Regions from separate parts of the Rhizobium sp. B230/85 genome, predicted to be linked through region 1. Evidence: predicted binding sites of a transcription regulator. Region 1 holds the regulator's gene; each other region holds the start of a gene.
What was found. The regulator PhoB, encoded in region 1, activates phosphate uptake and scavenging genes when phosphate is short. The targets are predictions, from matches to a motif close to TGTCATNNANCTGTCAT.
Positions count from the first base shown of each region.

Region 2: the regulator PhoB is predicted to act here: its motif matches at 8,156-8,172, upstream of J5289_RS00760 (DUF2794 domain-containing protein).
Region 3: the regulator PhoB is predicted to act here: its motif matches at 1,948-1,964, upstream of J5289_RS06980 (esterase-like activity of phytase family protein).

Region 1 is NZ_CP072156.1:1,001,215-1,011,371, reverse strand. It holds gene apaG (Co2+/Mg2+ efflux protein ApaG) at 101-493, shown strand; gene J5289_RS04795 (Hsp33 family molecular chaperone) at 522-1,514, opposite strand; gene argF (ornithine carbamoyltransferase) at 1,585-2,502, opposite strand; gene J5289_RS04785 (aspartate aminotransferase family protein) at 2,572-3,771, opposite strand; gene J5289_RS04780 (GcrA family cell cycle regulator) at 4,208-4,735, shown strand; gene J5289_RS04775 (DUF2000 family protein) at 4,812-5,219, opposite strand; gene J5289_RS04770 (AraC family transcriptional regulator) at 5,191-6,111, shown strand; gene phoB (phosphate regulon transcriptional regulator PhoB) at 6,182-6,865, opposite strand; gene phoU (phosphate signaling complex protein PhoU) at 6,898-7,611, opposite strand; gene phoR (phosphate regulon sensor histidine kinase PhoR) at 7,813-9,027, opposite strand; gene ppk2 (polyphosphate kinase 2) at 9,303-10,157, shown strand, end outside.
Region 2 is NZ_CP072156.1:145,790-155,946, reverse strand. It holds gene J5289_RS00800 (DUF2585 domain-containing protein) at 1-27, shown strand, start outside; gene J5289_RS00795 (DsbE family thiol:disulfide interchange protein) at 198-806, opposite strand; gene ccmD (heme exporter protein CcmD) at 806-976, opposite strand; gene J5289_RS00785 (heme ABC transporter permease) at 981-1,742, opposite strand; gene ccmB (heme exporter protein CcmB) at 1,801-2,460, opposite strand; gene ccmA (heme ABC exporter ATP-binding protein CcmA) at 3,482-4,120, opposite strand; gene acnA (aconitate hydratase AcnA) at 4,389-7,079, shown strand; gene J5289_RS00765 (thioredoxin family protein) at 7,297-8,040, shown strand; gene J5289_RS00760 (DUF2794 domain-containing protein) at 8,195-8,596, shown strand; gene J5289_RS00755 (helix-turn-helix domain-containing protein) at 9,175-10,157, shown strand, end outside.
Region 3 is NZ_CP072156.1:1,460,242-1,470,398, reverse strand. It holds gene cysN (sulfate adenylyltransferase subunit CysN) at 1-146, shown strand, start outside; gene J5289_RS06990 (LacI family DNA-binding transcriptional regulator) at 189-1,214, opposite strand; gene J5289_RS06985 (hypothetical protein) at 1,503-1,871, shown strand; gene J5289_RS06980 (esterase-like activity of phytase family protein) at 2,083-3,567, shown strand; tRNA gene J5289_RS06975 (tRNA-Pro) at 3,733-3,809, shown strand; gene J5289_RS06970 (Atu2307/SP_0267 family LLM class monooxygenase) at 4,228-5,235, shown strand; gene J5289_RS06965 (isoprenylcysteine carboxylmethyltransferase family protein) at 5,485-6,006, shown strand; gene J5289_RS06960 (cupin domain-containing protein) at 6,154-6,642, opposite strand; gene J5289_RS06955 (IS630 family transposase) at 6,917-7,996, opposite strand; gene J5289_RS06950 (NADPH-dependent FMN reductase) at 8,294-8,869, opposite strand; gene J5289_RS06945 (LysR substrate-binding domain-containing protein) at 8,905-9,855, opposite strand; gene J5289_RS06940 (SRPBCC family protein) at 9,908-10,157, opposite strand, start outside.

The DNA of each region.
Region 1 (10,157 bases):
CGCATCAGCCTTCCCATTTGGGCACATATTCGCCTTCGCTTCCTTGACCGAGGTTGAAGCCTATAGGATATCGTAACCAAATTCATTCAAGGTGGCTGGGATGTACCGCGCCCTTACACGAGATATCGAAGTGATCGTCGAGCCGTTCTATCTGGAGGAGCAATCCGACCCGGAAGACAGCCGCTATGTCTGGGGTTATCGGATCGTCATTTCCAACCACTCGGCCACTGCGGTGCGGCTGATCACGCGCTACTGGCACATCACAGACCAGAACGGACAGGTCGACGAAGTCACCGGTCCCGGCGTCGTTGGAGAGCAGCCGCAGCTCAATCCGGGCGACACCTACGAATACTCCTCCGGCTGCCCGCTCGACACGCCCTCCGGCATGATGTTCGGCCATTACTCGATGGAGAACGACGAGGGCGAGACGTTCGAAGTCGATATCCCCGCCTTCTCGCTGGATTCGCCGGGCCTGATGCGGACGCTGAACTGACGCCGTCCGAAGACGGCGCCGGCATCACTCAGCTCTTTGCCAGGATCTCGGCCGCCTCGTAGCGGTAGGTGGTCGAGCAGAACTCGCAGGTCACCGAAATCAGCCCGTCTTCCTCGCTCTCGGCCATTTCCTGGGCGGAGAACCCCTGCAGCACGCCCTTGATCTTGTCGCGCGAGCAGCTGCAGCGATCGAAGACCGCCTGAGGCGCGTAGACCCGCGCACCGCGTTCGTGGAACAGCCGGTAAAGCAGCCGCTCGGTGCCAACCAGCGGATCGGTCAGCTCGTCGGCATCCACCGTTTCCAGCAGCGAACGGGCCTCGGCCCAGGCATCGTCGTCGGTGTGGTCGACCGCGTTCTCGTCGCCGTCGCCGCCATGCAGGTCCGGCAGGCGCATGCGCTCCGGTGCATCGGGCAGGAACTGGGCAATGACGCCGCCGGCCCGCCAGCGATGGCGCGGCTTGCCGGCCTCGTCGCGGTCGAACAGTTCGGCAGCACCCAGGCGCACGCGGGTCGGGATCTGCTCCGACTGGCGGAAATAGACCCCGGCGATATCCTCCAGCGACGAGCCGTCGAGCGGCACGATGCCCTGATAGGGCTGCGAATATTGCCCCTGGTCGATGGTGAAGGCGAGGATGCCCTTGCCGAGCAGCTGCTCCGGCTCGGTCTGGCCGGCCTTGACCGCTGCGGCCAATGCCTCCTCGTCGTAGCGGGCGTAGGCGCGGACATTTTCAGGCGTCGAGAAATCGGCCACCAGCAGGTCGACCGGGCCATCGCCCTTGGTCTGCACGGTGAACTTGCCCTCGAACTTCAGCGACGTGCCGAGCAGCACCGTTAGCACGATGGTTTCGGCCAGCAGCCGGGCCACGGGGGCCGGATAATGGTGGCGCTCCAGGATGGTGTCGAGCATCGGGCCGAGCTGGACGGCACGGCCGCGCACATCCAGGCTCTCCACCTGGAACGGCACAACGTGATCGTCGCCGGCATAACCGAACTCTCCCAGCGCTGCTGCACTGTCTGCCATGGGTCTACTCCTTGCTGCCGGGCGGATCGCGCCACGGCAGCCACCGTTTGCAACGGCGGCTTGGTTGATCTCAGATCGCGCCCAGGCACCACGCAAGAATGGACTTCTGCGCATGGAGACGGTTTTCCGCCTCGTCGAACACAACGGATTGCGGGCCGTCGATCACGTCATCCGTCACCTCCTCGCCGCGATGGGCAGGCAGGCAATGCATGAACAACGCATCCTTTCCGGCCTCTGCCATCAGAGCGGCATTGACCTGGTAGGGCTGGAAGACGTTGTGACCACGGGCCCGGTGCTCCTGGTTCATGGAAACCCAGGTATCGGTCACCACGCAATCGGCGCCATTAACCGCACGTTCGGCTTCATGGGTGAGCATGACTTCGGCGCCCTGATTGCGGGCCCAGTTCAAATAGTGATCGCTCGGCTCCGAGCCAAGGGGCACCGCCATATTCATGCGATAGCCGAACCGGGCCGAGCCCTCAATCAGCGAATGCAGCACGTTGTTGCCATCGCCCGTCCAGGCGACCGTCTTGCCCTTGATCGGGCCGCGATGCTCCTCGAAGGTCATTATATCGGCCATCACCTGGCAGGGATGGGTATCGTCCGTGAGCGCGTTGATGACGGGCACGGTGGCGTGCTCGGCCATCTCAAGCATGCGCGAATGCTGGGTGGTGCGGATCATGATGGCATCGACATAGCGCGACAGCACCTTGGCGGTGTCGCCGATGGTCTCGGCCCGGCCAAGCTGCATTTCGGTGCCGGACAGAAACAGCGTTTCGCCGCCGAGCTGGCGCATGCCGACATCGAAGGAGACGCGGGTGCGGGTCGAGGGTTTTTCGAAGATCATCGCCAGCATCTTGCCTTCCAGCGGCCGGCCGGCAGTGCCGTCCTTGGTCGCCTTCTTGCGAAGGATGGCGTCGTCGAGGATCTTGCGCAGGTCGCCCGACGCAACAGTCGAGAGGTCGAGGAAGTGTTTCGGGGAGGCCATGTCTAGCTTTGCTCCAAAAATGAAAACGCCCGTGGCGGGCACGAAGCCCGGAACCCACGGACGTAGAATTCAAGCCGATTTGCGGGATTTCTGGGCGCGCAATGCTTCTGCGGCACGCTCGATGCGGGCGAGACCTTCGCGGGCGTCTTCGGCAGTGGCGATGAGAGGCGGCAGCAGGCGAATGACGTTGTCGCCGGCGGGAACCCCCAGCAGGTGTTCGGCACGGATGGCATGCAGCAGTTCGCCAGCCGGGATCGCCGCCTTGATACCGAGCAGCAGCCCCTGGCCGCGCACCTCTTCGATGATGTCGGGATAACGGTCCTTGAGCGATGCCAGCCCTTGGCGGAAGACCAGGGAGACGTCGTTGACATGCTGCAGGAAGCCTTCAGCCAGGATGACGTCCAGCACCGCGCCGCCGACGGCCATCGCCAGCGGATTGCCGCCATAGGTCGAGCCGTGGGATCCCGCCTTCATGCCGGAGGCGGCTTCTGCGGTGGCGAGGCACGCACCGAGCGGAAAGCCGCCACCGATGCCCTTCGCCACGGCCATTATGTCAGGCGTGATGCCAGACCATTCGTGGGAGAAGAATTTGCCGGAGCGACCGACGCCGGACTGGACCTCGTCGAGGATCAGCAGCAGGCCGTGCTCGTCGCAGAGTTCGCGAAGCGAACGCATGAACTCCTTGGCAACCGGGCGAACGCCGCCCTCGCCCTGCACCGGCTCGATGAGGATCGCTGCAGTGGCATCCGAGATCGCCGCCTTGACGGCCTCGAGGTCGCCGAACGGAACCTGATCGAAGCCGGGGGCCTTCGGGCCGAAGCCTTCGAGGTATTTTTCCTGGCCGCCGGCAGCGATCGTCGCCAGGGTCCGGCCGTGGAAGGCGCCTTCGAAGGTGATGATGTGGAATTTTTCCGGATGGCCCTTCGAATACTGGTAGCGGCGTGCCGTCTTGATGGCGCATTCGAGCGCCTCGGCACCGGAATTGGTGAAAAACACCTTGTCGGCGAAGGTCGCGTCGGTCAGCCGCCTGGCAAGCATTTCCTGGCCCGGGACCTCATAGAGGTTCGACAGGTGCCAGACTTTTTCAGCCTGCGTCTTCAGCGCTTCGACAAGGTGCGGATGTCCATGACCGAGCGACGACACGGCGACGCCGGCGCCGAAGTCCAGATAGCGCTCGCCCGTTTCCGTGATCAGCCATACGCCCTCGCCTCGCTCGAACCGCAGGGGCGCGCGCATATAGGTGTCGTAGAGTGGCGCGGCTTCGGCCATGGCGCAATTCCTTCGATCGATCAGGACGTGACGGCTGTTGTCCTGCAACGCCGCCGTCGGCAATGAAAAATGCCGCCTTGCGGCGGCCTGGGCACTATTGTCGTTCCGCGGAACCATGTCAACAAACAGTGGATTAGTCAACGAATAGTTGATTTTAACCTTGCGGCAAAAGCCATATCGTGAGGGTCTGGAGAAGGGCACTAAGGCTATTGCAGAAATACCACAGTAGGCAGCAAGTTGGGGAAAACTTGGAAATCGATTCCCCGCGATTCCCGCGACTCTTGTCACGGAGTCAGCCTCACACTAGGTTAAATCTTGATTACTAGACTGCAATGCGGCGGACCTAGTCACCACAATTTAAGAGCGTTTTGTGCCTCGATAGCATTCGAGGCAATGGCGAAGGATTCCGCCATCATGAACGCAGTCGGAGACAAGCATGAATTGGACGGACGAGCGCGTCGAAAGGCTCACGAAATTATGGGCCGAAGGATTGAGCGCCAGCCAGATCGCGGCGCAGCTCGGCGGCGTCAGCCGTAACGCTGTCATCGGCAAGGTGCATCGACTTTGCCTGCCAGGCCGAGCAAAGGCCGGCGGCACATCGTCCACGGCGCGCTCCACCAAGCGTAACGTCGCTCCGGCCCGGCCAACTACCTTTGGCGCCCGCCCTGCCGCTCCGCGCTCGACGGTTCGTGCCGAAGGCGCAACGATGGTCAAGGAAGATGCCGAGCTAGACGCAACGGCACCCGTGCAGTTCCGCCCATCCTCGAATGCCATCGCGCCGGTCGCCCGCCGCATTGGTCTGACGGACCTGACGGAACGCACCTGCAAGTGGCCGGTCGGCGACCCACTGAAGGACGACTTTCACTTCTGCGGTCATGAATCGCCAGATCAGTCTCCCTACTGCACATACCACCAGAAGTTGGCGTACCAGCCAGTTCACGAGCGCCGCCGCGCCGCCCGCTAAGCCGGGTAAAAACGACAACAAAGAACGGGCCGCGAGGCCCGTTTTGCGTTTCAGGTTTTGATGGCCCAGAAACGTGTCAGGGATGCAAACTCGCACCTTTGACGATCTTGTCCACGATCTTCTTTTCGGCCCGCAGCGCCATGCCGACCAGCCTGGCGGTATCGGGACCGAACTCGAGGAATACAGCCCGGTTGGCGGCATCGTGACCTGTCGCGAACATTTCTTCGATATAGGCCGATACTCGCGCCTGGCGTTCCAGCGCGCGCTTGTGGATAGTCCTTAGCACGTCCTGATCCGCCACAAGCACGACCATCGGCTGAACGCTCATGGGATTGTAGACATGGCCGAGAGCATCCCGGTATGTTTCGCCGATGATTTCCGGCGACTGGGCAGTGATCCCGCTCACAAGGAAGGCCGTGACGTTGAGCTTCTGCCAGGTAGCGAGGTCATGGCGGATGACAATCGCGATTTTGGTATCGAACATGTACAAGAACTCCATGGAAGGCATCGAAAGAACCGATCGAATAGCGCCTGCCCATGCCCTCGGTCTTGAACGTTCGTGCAAGAGCGGTTTTCGCGACGGATTGAGCATCGCCGCCTCCAGCCACGGCATCGAGCGCATGGAAGCGCGCTTCCACGGCAACGGCTTTTCGCCGCACCGACATGACACATATGCACTGGGTCTGACCCTCCGTGGTGTCCAGACGTTCCGCTATCGCGGCGCGGAGCGCTTCAGCCGTCCCGGCAACGTGATCGTGCTGCATCCCGATGAAGTCCACGATGGCGCGGCAGGCACCGACGACGGACTGATTTACCGGATGCTCTATTTGCCGCCCGCGCTGGTCGGCCTCCTCGAGGCGGGCAATCGGGCCCTGCCGTTCGTCCGCGATCCCGTCGTGACTGACGCTGGCCTATTGTCTGCGCTGGCGGACGTCCTTTCGGATCTCGACCATGCGCCGAACGATCTGGCGATGGACGACGCGGTTGCGCGGCTGACGGCGGGACTCTTCCAACAGGCCGACGACCCGAGGAAAGCACCCACGAGAATCGATCGTCCAGCTGTTCTGCTGGCGCGTGATTTTTTGACCGAACATTGCGAGGAGGGTGTCAGTTCCGAAACGTTGGAGGCGATCAGCGGTCTGGACCGTTACGAACTGTCGCGGCAGTTCCGGCGAGCCTTCGGCACCAGTCCGCACCGTTATCTCGTCATGCGCCGCCTTGACCGAGCCAAGCGCCTGCTAGGTGCCGGCTATGGCCTTGCCGGAGCCGCGGCAGAAGCGGGGTTTGCCGATCAGGCACATTTTACCCGCCATTTCCGGGCCGCCTTCGGTATGACCCCGGGCAGATGGCTGGCAATGCATGATTGCCAACCCTAGTAGTGTCAGCCCGCTAAATGCACTGACTGGATGGCACCGGCACCAGATCATCGGCGCCTGCACTCCAGCCTCAGACTTCCATGGAATAGCCGGCGCCGCGCACGGTGCGGATGACGTCCTGCATGTTGGAGAAGTTCAGGGCCTTGCGCAGTCGGCCGACATGCACGTCGACGGTGCGTTCGTCGACGTAGATGTCATGGCCCCAGACGCCGTCGAGCAGCTGCGAGCGGGAAAACACACGGCTTGGCGATGCCATCAGGAATTCCAGCAGCCGGAATTCTGTCGGGCCGAGGCGGACCTCGCGGCTCTTGCGATGAACCCGGTGCGTCTCGCGGTCGAGTTCGATGTCGCCGCAGCGAAGCACGCTGGACAGCACTTCCGGGCGGGCGCGGCGCAGCATGGCGCGGACGCGGGCCATCAGTTCCGGCGTCGAGAACGGCTTGACGACATAGTCGTCTGCGCCGGTGGAAAGACCCCGGACGCGCTCGCTCTCTTCGCCACGCGCCGTCAGCATGATGATCGGCAGACGTTCGGTCTCCGGCTTCATGCGCAGGCGGCGGCAAAGTTCGATGCCGGACACACCCGGCAGCATCCAGTCGAGGATCAGGAGATCCGGAATGCGCTCCTGCAAGCGCATCTCGGCTTCATCGCCCCTCAGGATCGTATCGACTTCGAAACCTTCTGCTTCAAGGTTATAGCGCAGCAGCACGCTCAGCGCTTCTTCATCTTCTACGACGGCAACTCTCGGAACCATGGGGCCCGCTCTCCTTCAAAAACCCTTCAGGCCTATTCCGTCATGGCGCCGACGGTGTTGGCAGTATCGTCCTTCGGGCGGTCGCCCTCGGGCAATGCACCGGTCGCCATGTAGAAAATCGTCTCGGCGATGTTGGTGGCGTGGTCGCCGATGCGCTCGATGTTCTTGGCGCAGAACAGCAGATGCGTGCAGGTGGTGATGTTGCGCGGATCTTCCATCATGTAGGTCAGCATCTCGCGGAACAGCGAGGTGTACATCGCGTCGATTTCCTCGTCGCGCTCGCGGATGGAGACCGCCTTGTCAGGCGAGCGGGTCGTGTAGACGTCGAGAACTTCCTTCAACTGGACGAGCGCCAGCTCGGACAGATGCTCGATGCCGCGCGCCAGGCTGCGCGGTACGCCGGTGCCCTGCACGGCGATAACGCGCTTGGCCGTGTTCTTGCCGAGGTCGCCGACGCGTTCCAGATCGGCGGCGATCCGGATCGAGCCCATGATTTCGCGCAGGTCAGCAGCCATCGGCTGGCGGCGGGCAATCGTCAGGATCGCCTTGTCGCCGACTTCGCGCTCGGCATGATCGAGGATCGTATCGTCGGAGATGACCTTCTGAGCCAGCCCGACATCGCCATTGACCAGCGCGCGGACGGATTCACCGACCATCTGCTCGGCAAGGCCGCCCATCTCGGAGATGCGCCGCGTCAGGAATTTCAAATCTTCGTCGTAGGCGGAATGAATGTGTGTCGAAACCATTTTCTATCCTCAATTGAAAGGCGTCACGGAACGTAGGTCTGCTCGGCGCGGCGACGGCAACGCGTTTCGCCTTTTCGAGGCCCTTTTTGATATCGGCCTAATGCTCGCCCTTTTATGTCAGGCCAATGAAACAATTATGACAATCGAAATCATTGAATTAATTCAATTTTCACAGCCCCGAACAAAGCGCCACCAGGTTATTCAGAAGCGTACCGTGAAATCCGTGCCGCGGCCGACTTCGGATTTGACGATCAGCCTGGCCCGGTGACGGGTTAGGATGTGCTTGACGATGGCGAGCCCGAGGCCTGTGCCCTTCTTGGACCGGCTGTTTTCGACGCTGACGCGATAAAACCGCTCGGTCAGGCGCGGCACGTGTTCGGCCGGAATGCCGCCGCCGCTATCGGACACGGTGACCTCCACAGGCTCGCCGGGCTTGTTGCGCAACGTCACGTCGACGCGCTTGCCCTCCTGACCGTACTTGCAGGCGTTCTCGATCAGGTTTTCGAACACCTGCACCAGCTCGTCGCGATCACCGGTCACCTCCGCCTTGCCTGATGGCATATGCAGGTTGATAGTAACATCGAGATCCATCGCCAGCGGCACCAGCGCATCGCGCACATGGCCAAGCAGCGGCACGAGATCGACCTTCTGGTCCGGCGCCAGATGGGACTTCAACTCGAGCCGCGACAGCGACAGGAGATCGTCGACCAGCCGGCTCATGCGGGTCGCCTGATCGAACATGATCGCCAGAAAGCGCTCCTGCGCCTTGGGATCGTTGCGCGCTGGCCCCTGGATGGTCTCGATGAAGCCGCGCAGCGAGGCCAATGGCGTGCGCAACTCATGGCTGGCGTTGGCGACGAAATCCGACCGCATGCGGTCGATATGACGCAACTCCGAGACATCGCGGAACGACAGCAGGAAGAATGTCTGGTTGCCGAGATCGGAGAGCGCCAGCTCGACAGGCGCAATCCGCACGATGAAGACACGCTCCGACGGCAGACGCTCGGAATGCTCGATCTGGTTGGGCACGCCGGTGGCAATCGTTTCCCGCACCATGTCGAGAATGCCGGGCGAGCGCAGCTTTGCCGACAGGTGGGCGCCAATCGGGAACAGGTCGAGCGCCCGCTCTGCAGCAGGGTTCTGATAGAACACCGACGCCTCGCGATCCAGCACCAGAACTGGCATGTCGAGACCAGCCAGGCCTGCGGTCATCGGCCTCAGGACTGCCGCCAGATCTACCGGCGCCGGCTCGACTTTCGCCGGCTGCGCCCTGCGCGCCACCAGGGGTGCGCGCAGCAGGGCAACGGCAACCACGACCAGCAGCACGGCGAGGATGGCCACCACGTCGGTACCCTCCGCCATGGCCAGCAAGGCAACCAGCACGGCCAGAATCAGGATCGCTCTTTCCTGCCTCAAGCGCTGCCCGAGCCGATTTAAAATTGATGTATTCTCTTCCAACGCCGCCGGTCCGATTCTACGTCCACACGTCTAAGACTCGGACTGATATAGCAAATTCATGACAGAAGTTTTCAGCACTATCCACAGTCGTGGAACCGTTGGGCTCCCTCGCCAGTCATAGTCGGCGGAAGGCTTGAAATGACACGGTAAATATGTGTCTTCTGAGCCGGTTTATAATTTTTACAAACTGAGCCCCTAATGGCAAATACAGGCCAAGGGCCCGAGGAGGATCTATGGGAGACGAAGTCGAAAGCCGTGTGGTCGAGCTGGGGCTGCACGGCAAACGGCGTATCTTCGACGTCGACGACCCCGTTCTGCCCGACTGGGTTGCAGACAAGGCGCTGTCGTCCGGCCACTTTCCTTATAAGAAAAAGCTGAAAAGCAGCGAATACATGGACGATCTGAAAGCGCTTCAGATCGAACTCGTGAAGGTACAGTTCTGGCTGCAGGCGACGGGCAAGCGGATCATGGCGATTTTCGAAGGCAGGGATGCTGCCGGCAAGGGCGGTGCGATCTTTGCGACCTCCGCCCACATGAACCCACGCCTCGCGCGGGTCGTGGCACTCAGCAAGCCGAACGACCGCGAAGCCGGACAATGGTATTTCCAGCGTTACGTGGACCAATTCCCGACATCGGGCGAATTCGTCCTGTTCGACCGCTCCTGGTACAACCGCGCCGGGGTCGAGCCGGTGATGGGGTTTTGCACGCCGGAGCAGTACGAGCAGTTCCTTCACCAGGCGCCGCAGATGGAGAAAATCGTCGAGCATGAGGGCATCATGTTCTTCAAGTTCTACCTCGACATCGGCCGGGAAATGCAGCTGAAACGCTTTCACGACCGGCGCCACGATCCGCGCAAGGTCTGGAAGCTGTCATCCATGGATATCGCCGCCCTCGACAAGTGGGACGACTACAGCGAAAAGCGCGACCGGATGCTGAAGGAAACCCACACGGACTATTCGCCGTGGACCGTTCTCCACGCCAACGACAAGCGTCGCGCCCGTCTCAACCTGATCCGGCACATACTTTCGACGCTGGACTATCCCGGCAAGGATAACGACGCTATCGGCGAAATCGATGGGAAGATCCTC
Region 2 (10,157 bases), 860 kb from region 1:
GTCAAGACCTGGCAGGCGGCGCTTTAGGTCTGGCAGGCTGCGCTGTAAAATCTCGTTTTCAAAGGGTTACCCCACGCCCCTCATTCCTGTGACAAGCACAGGGGTGAGGGAGGAAAGGGCGGCGACTGACGCGTTTGGGGTAGCCAGGTGCGAGCGGTCGCCCGCTGCGCGGTGCGGGCAATAGCAAGCGTATGATGCTACGAACCGTGTCCCAGGGCCTTGTCGATTGCCGGGTACAGGCCTTCCTTCAGGCTGAGAGCATCGAACGGGCCGACGCGTTTGTAGACGATGGTGCCGTCAGGTGCGACGAGGTAGGATTCGGGGATTCCGTAGACGCCCCAGTCGATTGCGGCTGCGCCCCTCGGATCGATGCCGATCGCCTTGAACGGATTGCCGAGTTCGCCAAGGAAGCGCAAGGCATTCTCCGGCTGGTCCTTGTAGTTGATGGCAACCACATTCAGCCGCCCGTCTTTCGCCAGTTCCTTCAGCAGCGGATGTTCCTCGCGGCAGGGAATGCACCAGGACGCAAAGACGTTGACCAGCGTCAGCTTGCCCTTGATCGCCGCATCCGTCAGCGCCGGCAGATTGGCGCCATCGAGTGGCGGCAGCGCCAGCGACGGCGCTTTCCGGCCAATCAGGGCCGAGGGAATGGTGGCGATGTCCTTGCCGTGAAAATCCTGGTCGTAGAGCATCTTGCCAGCCGTGCCGGCAATCACCCCGAACACCAACAATGGCAGCAGGGCTGCGGCATAGCGGCCTAGACCGCGCGGCTTTGGCGCCGGGTGCTGATCGGTGCTTTCGGCCATCAGGACGTGGCTTCCTTCTTGCGCTGCGAGCGCCGGCGGATACCGGAGGCTTCCAGCGCCGCCAGTTCGCGGCGACGCAGGCGACCGTCGATCCAGGTCCAGCTGATGAGTGCGATCACGGTCAGTGCGGCAAAGCCGTAGGAGCCATAGACGTAGAAGGCGTGGTCCATCGTCTTAGCCCTCCCGGCTTGCCATGCGGGCGGCAAGGCGGCGCTGGGCGGCTATGCGGCGGCGCCAGATCTCATTGCGGATCGCCATCAGGTGCAGCGTGAAGAATAGCAGCGTAAAGGCCAGCGCCATGACGAACAGCGGCCAGAGAAATTCCGGCGCGATGGTCGGGCCGTCTAGTCGCATGATGCTTTCCGACTGGTGCAGCGTGTTCCACCACTCGACCGAAAACTTGATGATCGGGATGTTGACGAAGCCGACGAGGATCAGCACCGCGCTCACCCGCGCACCGCGCGAGGGATCGTCGATGGCGCGATTGAGCGCGATCAGGCCGAGATACATCAGGAACAGGATGAAGACGGAGGTCAGGCGGGCATCCCAGACCCAGTAGGTGCCCCACATCGGCTTGCCCCAGAGCGAGCCGGTTACCAGCGCCAGCAGGGTGAAGGCGGCGCCGAGCGGGGCCGCGGCCTTGGCGGCAACATCGGCCAGCGGATGGCGCCAGACCAGCGTGCCGATGGCAGCCACGCTCATCACCGTATAGCACATCATCGACAGCCAGGCGGCCGGCACGTGGATGTACATGATCCGCACGGTGTCGCCCTGCTGGTAGTCCGCATCCGTCGAGAAACAGAGGTATATTCCGATGACCGAGAGCATCGCCGTCAGCGCAGCCAGCCAGGGAATGACGCGGCTTGCCAGCGCCAGAAACCGGGTCGGGTTGGCCAGATCGGAAAACCGGCTCAGTGTCGGGCTGACTTCGCTCATCGATTTTCCTTAGCGCGATATTGTGAAGCCTGCAATTCAAAGGCTGCTGGCAAGGCGATCAATCCGGCGTGCTCCTGAGAGCCAGCGCAGCGGCGGCCGGTCCGAGGACCGCGAAGAACAGCGTCAGGGCGATGAGGATCAGGAAGGGCGGCAGGAACGGGGCCGGGCCTTCGACGGCGGCATAGGTGGCGGAAACACCGAAGATCAGCACCGGGATAGCCAGCGGCAGGATCAGGATCGACACCAGCAAGCCGCCGCGCGGCAGGGCAACGGCAACGGCAGCACCGACCGCGCCGATCAGCGTGATGGCCGGCGAGCCGACCAGCAACGTCAGCATGGTGGCGCCGATCGCCGTCTCGCTCATGTTCATGAACAGCCCGAGAAGCGGCGAGGCGATCACCAGCGGCAGCCCCGTGGCTGTCCAGTGGGCCGCGCATTTGACGAGCACGGTCAGCACCAGCGGCGTTTCCTGCATCAACAGCAGATCGAGCGAGCCGTCATCGCGCTCCGCCTGGAACAGCCGGTCGAGGCCGAGCAACGCCGACAGCAGCGCACCGATCCAGACGATAGCCGGCCCGATGCGGGCAAGCAGTTTCAGGTCCGGCCCGACACCGAAGGGGATCACGGCAACGACGGTCAGAAAGAACAGCACCCCGATCAGCGCACCGCCGCCAGAGCGAACGGAAAGCTTGAGGTCGCGAAGAAAGAGAGCGATCATTGTCCGCCTCCGACATGGCGAGGGCAGTTGCAAGCTTCGGAGGGCAAGGCATCCACCTCCCTCATTCCTGTGCTAGTCACAGGAATCCAGTCGCCCAAGTCCTTGGGCGAAAGCCTCTTTGCCGAGCAACAGTGAGTCGTCTCACGGCGCAGACGCGCCGTGGCTGGATTCCTGTGACAAGCACAGGAATGAGGGAAGAGGGGGTTGGGAATGAGGGACATATAGTGGGCCTGCACGTGTGGGAGAGAGGCCGCACGGTCAGAGTGTGGGGTTGGGAGTGGTAGGGGCCAAGCGATCAATCGCATGACTCCTCTCCGGAAGCAGCAAAACCTGTCATCACCGGACCGCATGCGATGCCCAGCCCGATTGGCTTGTGCATTGCGACCAGTGTTTCGGGAGGGCGCTACATCCACCTCCCTCATTCCTGTGCTTGTCACAGGAATCCAGTCGCCCAAGTCCTTGGGCGAAAGCCTCTTTGCCGAGCAACAGTGAGTCGTCTCACGGCGCAGACGCGCCGTGGCTGGATTCCTGTGACAAGCACAGGAATGAGGGAAGAGGGGGTTGGGAATGAGGGACATATAGTGGGCCTGCACGTGTGGGAGAGAGGCCGCACGGTCAGAGTGTGGGGTTGGGAGTGGTAGGGGCCAAGCGATCAATCGCATGACTCCTCTCCGGAAGCAGCAAAACCTGTCATCGCCGGCCCGCATGCGATGCCCAGTCCGATTGGCTTGTGTATTGCGACCAGTGTTTCGGGAGGGCGCTGCATCCACCTCCCTCATTCCTGTGCTTGTCACAGGAATCCAGTCGCCCAAGTCCTTGGGCGAAAGCCTCTTTGCCGAGCAACAGTGAGTCGTCTCACGGCGCAGACGCGCCGTGGCTGGATTCCTGTGACGGGCACAGGAATGAGGGAAGAGGGGAGAGGGTAAGGCAGGGGTACTTGTACGTGTCCGGTGACCCCGCTCTTGTTGTGGAGGTGGCGCGTGAACATCGGGATGGCTTGGCAGCGGCAAACTTGGAACCATCAACCCCATACTCCCTCATCCACACCGACAAATCCGGTCATCGCCAGTTCGCGGGTGTTATCCAGTCCGAGGGGCTGGTGGGTGGCTGCGAGGACAATGCCGCCGCGCTGCTGGTGCTTGGTGATCAGGTCGGCAAACAGGAGGTCGGCGTTGGCGTCGAGGGCTGCCGTGGGTTCGTCGAGGATCCAGACCGGGCGGTGGGCGACGAGCAGCTTGGCGAAGGCCATCCGGCGCTGCTGGCCGGCGGAGAGGTAGCCGAAGGGCAGGTGCAGGATGGCGGCAAGGCCGACGGCCTGGGCTGCTTCCTCCACGGACACCCCGCCGTCAGACCCGAGGAACGTGCGCCAGAAGGACAGGTTCTCGGCGACGGTAAGCTCGTTTTTCATCGCGTTGCGGTGGCCGAAATAGTGGCTGACCTCGCCCACCGGACGCTCCGATTCTCCTGCCCCGTCGACGCAGACGATCCTGCCCTTTTCGGCCGCCAGAAGACCGGCGACAACACGCAGGAGGGTCGATTTTCCGGAGCCGTTCGGGCCGGTTAATATCAGGGCCTCGCCGGCTCGCAAGTGAAAGGAAATGTTAACGAAAATCAGATCTTCGCCCCGCCTGGCAGCCAGGTTTTCGGCACTCAGATGCATTGGCGGAGGCTTTCCCGGTTGGCATGACGCATGTGCAAAAAATTGTCCGATTTTGGGCTTGCCTGCTATGGCAAGTTTTTTGGAAATTATCTATAAGACCTGCAACCACGCCAGCGGTCGGCGTGAACTTCATCCTAGCGCCGAACTTGCGGTTGTCTCAAGGCAACCTCACGTGCGGACAGCGGAAATGGCCGTACCCGCATCCTGATGTGCATTACGTGCATAGGCGTCCACACGACTGTGTTGGCTATCAGAAACGGGGTCTCTCGTGTCTAAATCTCTCGACAGTTTCAATTGCCGCTCCACGCTCAGCGTGAACGGAAAGGATTATGTTTACTACAGCCTGCCCAAGGCTGAGGCAAACGGCCTTTCCGGTATTTCCAAGCTGCCTTATTCCATGAAGGTCGTCCTGGAAAACCTGCTGCGCAACGAAGACGGCCGCTCGGTTGTCAAAAAGGACATCGAAAGCGTTGCCGCCTGGCTCATCGACAAGGGCACCGCTGAAAGCGAAATCGCATACCGTCCGGCCCGCGTGCTGATGCAAGACTTCACCGGCGTTCCCGCCGTGGTCGATCTCGCCGCCATGCGCGATGCCATGGTGGCGCTGGGTGGCGATCCGGAAAAGATCAACCCGCTGGTTCCCGTCGACCTGGTCATCGACCACTCCGTCATCGTCGACGAATTCGGCACGCCGACGGCACTCGCGCGCAACGTCGAACTCGAATACGAGCGCAACGGCGAACGCTATCGCTTCCTCAAATGGGGCCAGCAGGCCTTCAAGAATTTCCGCGTCGTTCCTCCGGGCACGGGTATCTGTCATCAGGTGAACCTCGAATATCTCGGCCAGACTGTCTGGACGAAGGAAGAGGATGGGGAAACGGTGGCTTACCCCGACACCTGCGTCGGTACCGATAGCCACACGACGATGATCAACGGTCTTGGCGTTCTCGGCTGGGGCGTCGGTGGCATCGAAGCCGAAGCTGCCATGCTCGGCCAACCTGTTTCCATGCTCCTGCCCGAAGTCATCGGCTTCAAGCTGACCGGCAAGCTCAAGGAAGGCTGCACCGCGACCGACCTCGTGCTGATGGTCGTGCAGATGCTGCGCAAGAAGGGCGTTGTTTCGAAGTTCGTCGAATTCTTCGGTGCCGGTCTCGACAACATGTCGCTTGCCGACCGTGCCACAATCGGCAACATGGGCCCGGAATACGGTGCGACCTGCGGCTTCTTCCCGGTCGACAGCGAAACCATCAACTATCTCACCATGTCCGGCCGCACCACCGACCGGATCGCGCTCGTCGAAGCCTATTCGAAGGCGCAAGGCATGTGGCGCGACAATGACGGGTCCGAGATTGTCTTCACCGACACGCTGGAACTCGATCTCGGCGACGTCGTGCCTGCCATGGCCGGGCCGAAGCGTCCCGAAGGCCGCGTGCCGCTGGAAAGCATCGCCGCCGGTTTCGCTGCTGCTCTCGAAGCCGACTACAAGAAGCCGGGCCAGATCGACATGCGCTATGCTGTCGAGGGTACGGACTACGACCTCGGCCACGGCGACGTGGCAATTGCCGCGATCACCTCCTGCACCAACACGTCCAATCCGTCGGTGCTGATCGCCGCCGGCCTGCTCGCCCGCAACGCCGTTGCCAAGGGCCTGAAGTCAAAGCCCTGGGTAAAGACATCGCTGGCACCCGGTAGCCAGGTCGTTGCCGAATACCTGTCGAAGTCCGGCCTGCAGACCGATCTCGACACGCTCGGCTTCAATCTCGTCGGCTTCGGCTGCACCACCTGCATTGGCAATTCCGGCCCGCTGCCGGCGCCGGTCTCCAAGACAATCAACGACAAGGGCCTGATTGCAGCCGGCGTTCTTTCCGGCAACCGCAATTTCGAAGGTCGCGTGTCGCCTGATGTGCAGGCGAACTACCTCGCATCGCCGCCGCTGGTCGTCGCCTACGCGCTGGCGGGCTCGGTGCAGATCGACCTGACCAGTGAACCGCTCGGCGAAGACAAGGATGGCAATCCGGTGTTCCTCAAGGACATCTGGCCGACCTCGCACGAAATCCAGGAATTCATCCTGAAATACGTCACCCGCGAACTGTACGAGAGCAAGTATGCTGACGTCTTCAAGGGCGACGTCAACTGGCAGGCCGTGCAGGTTCCTCCGGGCCAGACCTACGCCTGGGACGACAATTCGACCTATGTCCAGAACCCGCCCTACTTCGTCGGCATGGGCAAGAGCGGCTCCGGCATCTCCGATATCAAGGGTGCCCGCGTCCTGGGCCTGTTCGGCGACAAGATCACCACCGACCACATCTCGCCTGCCGGCTCAATCAAGGCAGCGTCGCCAGCCGGCGCCTACCTGCTTGAGCACCATGTCGGCGTTGCCGACTTCAACCAGTACGGCACGCGTCGCGGCAACCACGAAGTGATGATGCGCGGCACCTTCGCCAACATCCGCATCCGCAACCACATGCTCGGCCCGAACGGCAAGGAAGGTGGCTACACCATCCACTACCCGTCCAAGGAAGAGGAATCGATCTACGATGCGGCCATGCAGTACAAGGCCGAAGGCGTGCCGCTGGTGATCTTCGCCGGTGTCGAATATGGCAACGGCTCGTCGCGTGACTGGGCTGCCAAGGGCACCAACCTGCTCGGCGTCAAGGCCGTCATCGCCCAGTCGTTCGAGCGTATCCACCGCTCCAACCTGGTCGGCATGGGCGTCATCCCGTTCGTCTTCGAAGAAGGCACGACCTGGGCCTCGCTGGCACTGAAGGGCGACGAGACCGTCACCATCGAAGGCCTCGAGAACATCAAGCCGCGCGAGAAGAAGACTGCCGTCATCACTTACGGCGACGGCACTGTGAAGAACGTGCCGCTCATCTGCCGCGTCGATACGCTCGATGAGGTTGTCTACCTCAACAACGGCGGCATCCTGCAGACGGTTCTGCGCGATCTCGCTGCCTGATAGACAATGCAGGCCACAGACAGGCGCCGCCGGAGAGAAATCTCCGGCGGCGTTGTTCTTTCACGGTGAAGTGTATCGTTGTCCGCTGTTGCCGCGTTGCCTCACCCGTTCGTGACTTTGCGCGGCTGCTGCGAGCCATTATCTCTTGCTTCAGATTTGTCAGGCTTGATGCAGGCCGAGGATTTTGGCTAACAAGGTCTGAAAGAGGTGTTGCCCCATGTCCCTTCGGTTCCTGATATCCCTGCTGGCCGGTGTCGCGTTGACGGGCGCGGCGCATGCCCAGGACTTGGGCAAGCTGAAGGGCGTCGTCGAGCTCTTCACCTCGCAGGGCTGCGCCTCCTGTCCGCCGGCGGACGCCGCGCTCAAGCAACTGATCGAGCAGGGCAATGTCGTGGCGCTGGCCTATCACGTCGACTACTGGAACTATCTCGGCTGGAACGACACCATGTCGTCGAAGGACAATACCGCCCGGCAATATGCCTATGCGCGGACACTCGGCCGCAGCAGCGTCTACACGCCGCAGGCCGTGCTGAATGGCCGGGATCATCTGAACGGCGCCGATCTCGGGGCTATCAACGTCAAGCTGGATGATCTTTCGCGTGCCGGACAGGGACTGACCGTTCCGGTCAGCGCCGCGATGAAGGGCGACGAACTGGAAATCGACATCGCGGCAGGCATGGGCAAGGCCAACGTGGTAGTTGCCTATTTTGACCGGGAACAGCGCGTCGACGTCACCAAGGGCGAAAATACCGGCCAGCAGATCGCCTACATGCACAGCGTTTCGGACGTCGAGACTGTCGGCATGTGGGAGGGCAAGCCGATGCACCTGACATTGCCTGCGAACGTAATGGACAAGGCCGGCCGCAAGGGGCTTGCCATCATGCTGCAGTCTTCGACGGCCACGGGAGATCCGGCAGCCATCATCGGGGCCACCGTCATGACTATGGGTGCAGACGACTAGCGGCGCCAGATCTTCGCTATCGCAAGTGTCTTCCACGCTGGATGCCCGGTGAAATCTGCACCGGCGCAAATCCGGATGCGCGGCATCTTGCAATTTTATTGCGGCGGGGCGACACTGTCACCCTGCTGTCATGGGCGGAGGCTTCGAGGAATTGATGACTGATCAGCCGGATTTGCGACGCGGCCAAAGCAACGGCGTCGATAGCAACTCTTCCGTTGTCGTCGATATTACTCAATATAAACAGAGCAAGGATATCCTGCCAGTGACGTTTCACAGGCGGGAGCTGGATGCGATACTGTGGATCTACGGTCGTATGGTGGGCGAGAACGAGTGGCGCGACTATGCCATCGACCATACCAAGGAAAAGGCGATTTTCTCGGTTTTCAAACGCTCCGGCGAGTTGCCGTTGTTTCGCATCGAGAAGGATCCGAAGCTTGCCGCCAAGCAGGGTGCCTACGCCGTCATCAACACAAACGGTATGATATTGAAGCGCGGGCACGATCTGCGCCAGGTGCTGAAGATTTTCGACAAGACGTTGAAACTGGTCGAGAAGTAATCGCTCCGAGGGGGGTTCTGCTATCTGTAGTAGCGGTCTGGAGCGGAGGGCCAGTGCGGCGGTGCTGCTGCACTCTGCCGGATACCCTCCAATTTTTCGTAGCTAATGCGTGCGATAGACCATGTAAAACGCCAGTCCCCAACACATCACCGTGGAAATGCTCAAAAGGAAAATGCCTATTTTCAATACGTATCTCCGTGGATGTTTCTACCGCAGGTGTGGGTACGTCGGGGCGGGACAAAGAGTTTCGGCGGCGACAGTCTTTTTTCATGCTTCCCCGTGAAGGGCCTGTCATTCGTAGGGCAGGACCTAAATCCTATTTTTGAGCTCGTTCGCGCTGATTGAACTATTTTTTGTCGAAGTGTTGTCTGGAGCTCGGCGCAATCCGCTGAAACCAATGCTGAATCTCTATTTTTTTAGAAGAAGTTGCGCTCCCCCGGGATAAAGCCCGGACTGGCACCCCAGCAGCTGACGGTATGATGCCAATTACCTTGAATTGTATTTATTTAAAATGCTACCCTTGATATCCATGAAGTAGGATTGTAATCCTACGATCTATGATCCCATGGAATCAGGCCGTGGCGCCAACATCAGAACCGCTGTCCGATGCCCAAGGGCGAGGCGAGGTCGCCGGCTTTCGCTTTTCCACGGCTGATAACGATGCACCCTTTGCCGCCTGGCGTGCAGTCCTCGCCACGCTGTTCGAAGCCACGCAGACCCAGAAAATTCCCCCTAGCGGGTTCAAGGCCGATCTTGTTGTCCAGCATTTCGGGACGTTCCTGCTTTGCCGCAGCTTTGCGGGCAGCGGGCGCTTTCTTCGTGACCATCGGCGGGTCTGTTCAGACGATCTGGACCATGTCGTTGTCTCCTCGGTGTTGAGCGGAGGGATCGCTGTCGGCGGCAAGGCGAGGCGGTTGCGGCCGGGAGACGTTACGGTCGTCGATCTTTCCTCGCCGATGCGTTTTGCCATGGTGGCGGCCGACGCGCTGCATCTGATCGTTCCGCGCGCCGGTTTGCCCAGTGCCGTGGCGTCCCTTTCGCCAATGCCATGCCGTGTTTTCCATGGCGACACCGCAATGGGTATTTTCCTGCGGGGTATCCTCGAAAGCCTCTCCAACGCTTCCCGCTATTTCAGCGCGCTCGAGGTCAATGCCCTAGGTGCCTGCTTTCCCGACCTGCTCGGCTGGTGCCTGGGGACCGTTCCCGCGGTTTCGGCGGCAACGACGAGGGGCGATCTCGGCCGGCGGCTGCGCCGTCATATCGAGGAGAATATCGACCGGGCAGACCTGACTGCCTCGCGGCTGGCGCGCGAGATCGGCGTATCCCGCAGTCAGCTCTATCGGCAGTTCGAGGCGAGCGGCGGTGTCGACACCTACATCCGTGGCCGGCGATTACGGCGCTCATTGCAGGCGCTTGCCGACCCACGACGCGCAGATGCCAGGATCGCCGACATCTCCTACGAAATGGGTTTTTCCGACGAGGCGCATTTCAGCCGGCTGTTTCGGCAGACCTTCGGGCAATCGCCGCGCGACATCAGAGCGGCGGCGCGCGCCGGCGACAG
Region 3 (10,157 bases), 460 kb from region 1:
GCGTGCTCCTGTCCCTGCCGGCAGACCTTGCCGAACAGATCATGGCAAGCGACCTCTTCGCCAGCCGTCGGGACGAGGCAAAAATCCGCCGGATGACTGCGTCAGAGGCAGCCGATCTCTGGTCTGACGCAGCAAGCGACATCTGATAGAACTGCACAAGGCAGGTGGCGCGCCCCTGACCTCACCCCTTACCGCGTCGTTCCACGCACGAGCAGCTTGAAGCCCAGCTTGCGCCGGCTGGCCACTTCCCCCCCGCCTATCGCCTGGATCAGCAAGTCGGCGGCCTCGAAACCGAGTTCGAAGCGCGGGATATCGACGGTCGTGATGGCCGGATGGGAGGAGGCTGCGAATTCGAGATTGTTGATGCCGCAGATGCCGAGATCGCCGGGCACGCTGATGCCGCGACGCTGGCATTCGAACAGCACGCCGAGCGCCAGATCGTCGTTCTGGCAGAGCACCGCATCGACATCGGGCGCCCGCGCCAGAAGCTCTGAGAACAACCGGCAACCGAGGGCCACGCTGGTCGGTTCATCCTCCATGAGCATCAGGTCCGGATCGTGGATGCCTGCTGCCTGCAGCACGTTTTCGTAACCCTGCCGTCGCCGGTTCGACCGGACATCGAGGTAGCCGCCGAGCAAGCCGATGCGGCGATAACCGGCGGACACAAGATGACGCGTGGCTGCCTCGCCGACGGCCTCGTGGTCGATGGCCGCAGCCATGGGCTCTTCGGGCTTCTGGCTGTGATCGATGATGTAGGATACCGGGCAGGTCGCCGAAATAACGGTCGGGGCAATCCGCTCGCAGCATTCGGTGCCGACGAGAAGGATGCCGGCCGGGTTCTGCGTCAGGAGGTTGCGGATCTGGCCCGTCTCCTCGCCGCCGCTGTACACCGTATTGGCATATTGCGTGTGCAGGCCGGTGTTGCGCACGCGGGCTTCGATGCCACTCATGACATCGGAGAGGATCTGGCTGTTGATCGCCGGGGCAAGAACCGCGATGATGCCGCTATGTCGGCCGGCGAGTGCCCGTGCGGCCAGATCGGGCACATAGCCCATGTCATCGATGACCCGGAGGATGTTTTCGCGCAATTCTGCGGAGACCTTATCGGGTGCACGCAACACACGGGACACGGTGATGGGGCTCACACCCACCTTCTGCGCCACGTCCCTGAGCCTGACCCGGGTCCGCTTGTTCCGCCTGGTGCCTGGCTCCATTCCAACGCTGTCCTGCAACGACGCTCCTGACCTCGTGATCCCGACCTTGCGGCCGTACCTTGCACTCACGCTCGGCTTACCTTTTTCTCTACGAAGCCTGACGGGGGTGGATCACCCTGAGGCGGCGCAAGATCCGAAGCATGGCGGAATTCCGCCCGCAGAATGGCTCAACATCCTATATTTGTTTCGACATTTATATCGCGCGTACACAATTTGTGTGACCCGAAAGGGCTGATATAGCGGTGCCGATGCTAGTCTTGCCTCAAGTCGCTGATATATCCTCTCCTCATGGACACCAATCGCGTTTTGAAATTCAGCGTCTGGATTTATATCGCAGCCCTCGTCGCGCTGACGCTGGCGCATGTGAATTGGCAGGCCGAGATTGGCAATCCTTTCAACATCTACCACATCGTCGCGCTGTGCATCGCAGGCTGCCTCGCACGACTGGCCTACCCGGACTCACCATCCTTTGCCTTCCTGATGATGATCGCCACCGTCAGTGCGCTCGGTCTGGCCCATGTGCTGACCATCGGCAATGACGGTCGCCCGTTCGACATCATCGTCAACATGGCGAGCGGCATGTGGGGCGTTGCCCTTGGCGCGGTCATCGACAGGACGCGCCTACCTTCGGTCTTCCGCCGCAGCGCCACGGACTGAGCGACTGGTATCTGCGGCCGCGCCATCGCGCTTGCAGAACAATCCGCATGGGTTGTGATATCAACATTCCAAAACCTGTCATCCAGCTATCATGTTGCCGCCATAAACCGTCCCCAGACGGTGGCGGGGCTTTGTCGGTCTCTTGAAAAAGACAGCTCCATCTCCGAAGCCGCAACCGATGCGGTGCCGATCATTGATGGAGGATATTGCGATGAAGACCCCGGTATTGAAGACGATCCTGCTTTCGACAGCCCTCCTGACGGCCTTTGCCGTGGCTCCGGGCCGCGCCGACGATACCGCGCCGGCCGCTGGCCAGACCCTCGTCAACAAGGGCCTCGTCGGTATCGGCCGCATTCCCGCCAGCCAGCGGGATTCGTTCGGCGAGACATTCGGCTCCGGCTCCGGCATGGCGATAGACCCCGCCACCTGGACGCGCACGGCCGAGGGCTACAAGGGCAAGCTCTGGCTGCTGCCGGACCGGGGATACAATGTCAGCGGCACGACGGATTACCGGCCCCGCCTCAATACCATCGACATCCAGATGACGCCGACTGCGCCGGGTGCCGCCCCTGCCTCGGGCAAGGAACAATCCGGCGTGGTAGCGACGCTCGCCAGCACCATGCTTCTGAAAGACGACAAGGGCGCCGACATGACCGGCCTCGATCCGTCAGCCGGTGTGCGGCCGGCAAGCGCAACGCTGCCGATGCTGCCGCAGGCGTCCAACGGCAAGATCTCCCTCGACAACGAGGCCATCGCCCGCCTTGCCGACGGCTCGATGCTGATCAGCGACGAATACGGCCCGAACATCTATCATTTCTCGGCAGACGGCCGGCTCGTCTCGGCAACGCAGCCGCCGGCAGCGCTGATCCCGATGCGTGACGGCAAGCCGAATTTCGCCTCGAACAATCCCGGCCCGGGCGAAAAGGCACCGGAACCCAAGGATCCGCAGACCGGACGGCAGAACAATCAGGGCCTCGAAGGCATGGCGATGACGCCGGATGGCAAGACTGTCATCGCCGTGCTGCAATCAGCCACGCGCCAGGATGGCGGCGACAGCAGCAGCACGCGCCAGAACACGCGCGCCCTCTTCTATGACGCGAGCGATGTCGACCATCTGAAACTGGTGCACGAATATGTCGTGCCGCTGCCCGTCTTCACCGATGCCAAGGGCAAGACCGTGGTGGCCGCCCAGAGCGAGATCGTCGCGCTGTCGCCGACCACATTTCTGATGCTCGCCCGCGACAGCAACAACGGCTATGGCGTCAAGGGCGACAAGTCGCTGCACCGCGCCATCGACCTCGTGGATGTCTCCGCCGCCACCGATATCGCCGGCACCGCCTTCGACGCCGACAAGCCGGTGGCACCGAAAGGCGTGCTCGACCCGTCCGTCACGCCGGCCAAGCGCACGCCGTTCATCGACCTCAACGACGAGGCGCAGCTTGCCCGCTTCGGTCTCCACAACGGCGCACCGAACGACCGCAACAACCTCTCTGAAAAATGGGAAGCCATGTCGCTCGCCAGCGTCCTCGACCCGAAACTCCCCGACGATTACTTCCTGTTTGTCGCCAACGATAACGACTTCCTGACACAGGACGGCTACCAGGTCGGAGCCGCCTACAAGGGCGAAGGCGGCGCCGATGTCGACACGATGTTCCAGGTCTTCCAGGTCACTCTGCCGGGCCTCGCAAAGAAGTAGCCACCTGCCAGGGTGGGCCCATATCGCGCCCACCCTGCCCCTCGCACAAAGCGATGTCGTGCCTGTTGCCGAGCGCCAAATCGGCCTGACCATCCAAAAAACAGCGCCCCGAAGATTCGGCCTTGTCTAACCAAAACGGCTGGTTTAAGTAAGCGCCACTGGTCACGGAGTGTAGCGCAGTCTGGTAGCGCACCACGTTCGGGACGTGGGGGTCGAGTGTTCGAATCACTCCACTCCGACCAGTTTGATTTTAAATGTTTTTTCCCGAATTTTTCTAGGCGTTTTGACCCTTAGATGCTGGTTCCGACAGTCATTATTTTTGCAGTCGGTGTACTAGACCTTTTCGGCAAATTGGCTTCCTAAATCACGCTGGGCTTTGTTCAAGGCTGTTTCCAGGAGGCGGTTTTGGCTTGCGGCGGCCTTGCCCGCAGAGCGTGGGAGGAAGTCGCGGCCTGCGCGCGATAATCGACAATACTTAAAGGGCATGCTGCATGTTCGAGGTCGGATCCCCCTGGCGCGACATGCATGAACGCTATCGGGAAATCGCCTGCGTCCGATGTGTTGGACGGTGCGTCCCGGCGGTCGCCCTTCCGATGGCGGGTGTCATCGCCTAAGATCGCTTCTCCAATCCATCGACGTTGCGCATGAAGGGACTACATCTTGGAAATCGGAATTGACAGTTTTGCCGCGACCGTCCCTGGCGTCGGCGATATGGACCGTATGGGGTTCCTGCTCGACGAGATCGTGATGGCCGATACGGCAGGACTGGACGTGTTCGGCATTGGCGAGCACCACCGCAGCGACTATCTCGACAGTGCACCTGCCGTGATCCTTGCCGCAGCCGCGGCCCGGACGAAATCCATCCGCCTGACGAGCGCGGTGACGGTGCTCGGCGCCGCCGACCCTGTCCGCGTCTTCCAGGAGTTTGCGACACTGGACCTGATTTCCCGGGGACGGGCAGAAATCGTCGTGGGCCGGGGATCCTCGATCGAGGCCTATCCGCTGTTCGGTCTTGACCTCAGGGATTACGACGCACTGTCGGAAGAAAAGCTGGAGCTGCTGCTTGCCCTGCGCGACGAGACGAATGTGACGTGGTCCGGCCGTTTCCGTGCTCCGCTTGACGGCCAGGGTGTCTACCCACGACCTGCGCAGAAAAAGATGCCGATATGGCTTGGAGTGGGTGGCACGCCGCAATCCTTCGTTCGAGCCGGCCTGCTGGGCCTTCCGCTGATGGTTGCAATCATCGGCGGCGAGTTCAGGCGGTTTCGACCGCTGGTCGACCTTTACCGGGAGGCCGGAGCGCGCGCCGGGCACACCGCCGAAACACTGCGCGTCGGTATTCATGCCCTTGGCTTCGTGGGAGAATCCCAGCGCGAGGCGGAGGATCGGTTCTTCCCCGGATGGCAGGCGATGTTCACCAAGATCGGCCTCGAGCGGGGCTGGCCACCGTCGACCCGCGCCCAGTTCGACAACCTGGTTCGTCCCGGTGGAGCGTTCCTCGTCGGTGATCCCGATGCGGTGGCGACCAAGATCCGGCAGACATCCGAGGAACTGGGTGGCATCGACCGCCTGACGTTCCAGATGAGTTCTGCAGCGAGCGACCAGCCGGCGATGCTGCGGTCGATCGAACTGCTCGGTCGCGAGGTCAAACCGCGCCTGTCCACTTGAACGACAGGTGTCCCGTCACCCGACACATTGACGACCCGGCGCGCGATCAAGCCGCGGCAATACGCAGCCGTGGGCTTGAAGGTTTATAACGTCATCCTGCCCCCCACCAACATTCGGCTCACACTGCGTATCATTGCCGGGCGACCGTGCCTTCTCATGCAGACGGCTTGAGGCAGGCCTTCGGGCAGCGACCACCGGTTTCGCCGGTGTTGCGTTCATCGGCAAGACGCTCAATTGAAAGGATTTCATATGCCCCTGGGTCTCATCATTTTCTGCATGGTTGCGGTTGCCTTCCGTGTCGCCATGCTCGTCGTATCGCTTCGCCACGAGGCGGCGTTGAAGCGAGAGGGTGCCGTGGAGATCGGTGCGCGCAATACAGCGATCCTGGCGCTCGCACACATCGCCTTCTATATCAGCGCCATGACAGAAGGTGCCTTCCAGGCGCACCCCATTGACGCCGCCTTCTGGATTGGCGTCATTCTGTATACGATCGGGGTCGTAGCGCTGGTGGTCGTGGTCCGGCTGCTCGGCCCCCTCTGGACGGTGAAGCTCCTGATTGCCCGTGAGCACGTTTTGGTCACCCATGCGCTGTTCCGGTGGGTGCGACATCCGAATTACTTCCTGAATATCCTGCCGGAGTTGATCGGCTTCGCTCTGCTCATGAACGCTCCCCTCACCCTGGCTGCCGGCCTGCCGTTTTACGCCATCCCGCTGATCATCCGCATCGTCCAGGAGGAAGCGGCAATGAGATCGCGGTTTTCGGCGTATTGAGGTCGGGGGACGGGCGCGCCGACCATGTGCTTCAGAGCGTGAGCTCAAAAGCGGACATCAAAACCCATGCGGGGTCGATTGGTGCCGTGCCTGTCAAAACCCGAAAGCTTGCCAGGCACGAATGCCCGGCAAGCTCTCGGAGCGACTTCAGGAAGGAAGGCCCGCCGGCGGTTCCAGAACTGTAATCCCGTACTGGGCCGCCAATTCGAGAAGCGCTCCCATCCCTTCAGGCGAAGGTGGCGGCAATATCGGCACCACTCCGTTGTGAACCGGAATGCCCGCTCGTGCGACAAAGGAATCGAAGCCACCCGGCGTCGTCACGAGGAGACCTCGGGCGGGAAGCGTACCCGTATTTCGCAACCTGTGCGGGACGCCGCGCGGGGCGAAATACGACTGGCCCGCTTCCAGCCGGAAGTTGACGTCCCCGACCGTCACGTCCAGCGCGCCCTCCAGGAGTGTCATGCTCTCGTCTTCGTCGCGATGAACGTGGAGACCGCCGTCGCCCTCGGGCGGCATCGTCCCCTCGATCATTGTAAACTGCCCACCCGTGTCCTCGCTTGTGAGGAGCACGCGCATGACGACGCCAAGGAACAGGTAGGCATCGGGTTTTTCGCGATGCACGTATGTCGGTTTCATATTCATATCCTCGGTGATTATGGGGCAATTCCGGCCCCGGGTTCGGTTTTGAAAGGCAGCTGGTTATTCCGCTGGAGCTTGCTTAATTCTCCAAGAACTCGACGACCCGCGCGTTTCGCAACAGGCATCGGTGCCCCTTGAGAAAGACGTCGAGGCTCAGACCCCCTGGACTGATGAGCGCGGCATAGAGAAATCCGCCGCAAGCACTTTGCCGCAGGCCTTCGACCGGGTTCCGCGACCCGGCTGCTTCCAGCCATTGCTGTAGATCTTGCCGCTAGTGGATGGAATCTAACGCTTGGTGCCCGCGTTTAACGGCGGCGATGATTTTGTCGGGATCGGCGGTCCAAGTGAAGGGCTTTGGCTTTTTGTTGTGCTCAACGAGGAAACGGTTGATGGCGGCCTGGAGATCGACGACGGAATGGAAAACGCCGCGTTTCAGACGCCGCTTCGACAGCCTGGCGAAGAAACCCTCCACCGCGTTGAGCCATGAGCTTGAAGTCGGAGTGAAGTGGAAGGTGAAACGCTCGTGACGGTCGAGCCAGGCTCTCACCTTGGGATGCTTGTGGGCAGCATAGTTGTCGAGGATGACGTGGACGGCCTTGTCGTCCGGCACCTGGGCGTTAATGGCGTTGAGGAAGCGGATGAACTCCTGATGACGATGACGCTGCATGTTGCGGCCGATGACGGTGCCGTCGAGCACGTTGAGGGCGGCAAACAGCGTGGTTGTGCCGTGCCGCTTGTAGTCGTGGGTCATGGTGCCGAGCCGACCCTTCTTCATCGGCAGGCCCGGCTGGGTGCGGTCGAGCGCCTGGATTTGGCTTTTCTCATCGACCGACAACACGACGGCGTGGGCTGGCGGATCAACATAGAGGCCGACAACGTCTCGCAGCTTGTCGACGAATTTCGGGTCGTTGGACAATTTGAACTGCCGCCACCGATGAGGTGCGAGGCCATGCGCTTTCCAGATACGCCTGACTGCGCTGGCGCTGATGCCGGCGGCCGTCGCCATCATGTCGGCCGTCCAGTGCGTCGTCTCGCCCGGCGGATCAGCCAGCGTCAGGGCCACCACACGCTCGGCGACATCGGGTCCGAGCCGCACAATACGCGACGGCCGCGTCTTGTCGCGCAGGAGACCCTCGACGCCTTCTGTGGCGAAGCGCTCTTGCCAGCGCCATACGCAGGTCTTCGATTTGCCGGTCTGGCGCATAATCTCGACAGTCCCGACGCCATCGGCACTCAGCAGGATGATCTCGGCCCGCCAGACGTGCTTTTGGGGCGCATTGCGATCCCTGGTCAAGGCCATTAGGCGTTGGTGATCTGTTGGCGAAACGGTGAACGATATTCCTGTGCGCATGCGCCAGACTCGCATGCCAACCCAGCAAATGGAATCCCATACGGGACTCTTATGTCAGGCGGTAACCACTAGAGGGATCGACGGGCTTTAGCATGCACCGTTGGGTTATGTGCCTGATCATCCATTTCAAAGCTGATGGCCCGATCTCTCAATTTGGATCGGTCTCTCTCAGTTAAAGAAATCTGACGGAATGATTAGCCTGCCTATCCAAGACGGTATGTCCGAGGAGATGAACGATCAAAGCCCTCGTTCCGATGACCGCGGCAAGACAGACATCTTAAAGTTTCATGAAGGTGATTAAATGCTGGTCTTTGTACCTTCAGAGAAGTGCGCGAATGCGGCAATCTGCTTTGACAGGTGCTGGCGCGTCTCTTCATCGGTGAGCTCGGGCGGCTCTCCATCGACCTTGCCGGGGACATGCCCGATCATCACCTCCGGCTTGTTGAGTACGGCTGCATCCAGATACACAAGGATTTGTCGGAGATGGTACTGGGCGCGGACGCCGCCCAGCATGCCGCGTGACGCCGTCTGGATCGCCACTGGCTTGCCCGCAAACGGCTGGTTCGGGAGACGCGAAAGCCAGTCCAGAGCGTTCTTGAGAGCGCCGGGGACGGAGTAGTTGTACTCCGGCGTGACGATGATGACGCCATCGGCCAGACGGATCGTGTCGCCCATGGCCATCACATCGGCCGGGAACCCCGTCTTCTCCAAATCCTCGTCATAGAGCGGAAACGAACCGATCGAACCAAGCGCTGCGATCGTCACACCGTCGGGGGACAAGGACGGCAGGGCGCGTGCGATGGCGGCATTGTAGGAGCCATGACGCAGGCTTCCGAGAAGAGTCACGAAGTGCAGCGACTTGGACTGGGACATGAGGGCTCCGACTGAGATTGCTGACAAATGGCGAACTATGGTGAGCCGGGATCCGGGTTGACCACTTTGGGCAGCTCGATGATGAGGTAATCTAGAAACGCACGCACCGATGGCAGCACATAATCCCGGAAAGGCAATACCGCCGTGATGACCGCCTTGCCCGCCAGCCATTCCGGCATCACCCTTTGCAGCTTTCCCTCGAGCAATTCCTCCCGACAAATGTACCCCGGAAGCGCCGTGATGCCGATCCCGTCCGCCGCCGCCTGTTTCAGCATCATCAGGTCATTGCCCGCCATCCGGGGTCGGACCGCAAGCGAGCGATCGCCCATCAAGGGATGGCTGAGCTTCCAGACGGTCGCCTGCCCGGGACGATACATCGCCAGAAGGTCATGCTCCAAAAGATCGTCCGGCGTGATCGGCTCACCGCGATGCTGGAGATAGCTGGGAGCCGCGAAGATGAACCAGGGTGCCGGAGACAATGTACGCTGCACCAGGGCCGAGTCGGTCATTTGTCCCTCGTGGGCCCGGATCGCCAGGTCGAAGGCGCCGCCGATGATGTCGGTCTGCTCGTCGCCCGTGTGCTGGACGAGCTGGATCTTGGGATGATCGATCGCAAACTGCGGTATGATATGGCGCAGGACATACATGGAGGTCGCGATCGCCGTGGTAAACTTGACGACCCCCGTCGGCTCATCCAGCCTTTGGCGAACCGAATTTTCCGCCATTTCTGCGCTCTGGAGCATGACAAGCGCGTGGCGATAGAATGAGGAACCCGCCTCGGTCAGAGTCTGCGCCCGTGACGTTCGGTTGACCAGCCGCACACCCAGGCCTGCCTCGAGCTGCTGGAGCCGATGGCTCAGGGTCGACTTCGGAATACCCGTGCTACGGCTTGCAGCTGTCAGCCCTCCGCTGTCGACAACCTGAACGAAGTAGCGGACGTCATTCAGGTCAAGCACTAGACAGTCCTTCAGCAGGTTGACGGACATCCCGCCAAGACCCGTGTTCGAGAGCCCCATTCTAGAGAGACCACAACCAGCATTAGAGAGACGCTCTCACCAGAGCAACCCCCAAATGACGGGCAAGACCTTCAGATGCCGACGCAAACGCTGAAAGATTGATGCCCTGGATCACATTCGAATCCACCCCGTCGGCCGGAATGAACGACGCCTCGAACCGGATGTTCGTCTCGTCTTCAGATTTGCCTGCAACGACAAGGATCTGGTTTGTCTGCTCGGTAACGGGGATGGGGAATGTCACCATCTGGTAGGTGAGATGACGGGCATCGTCG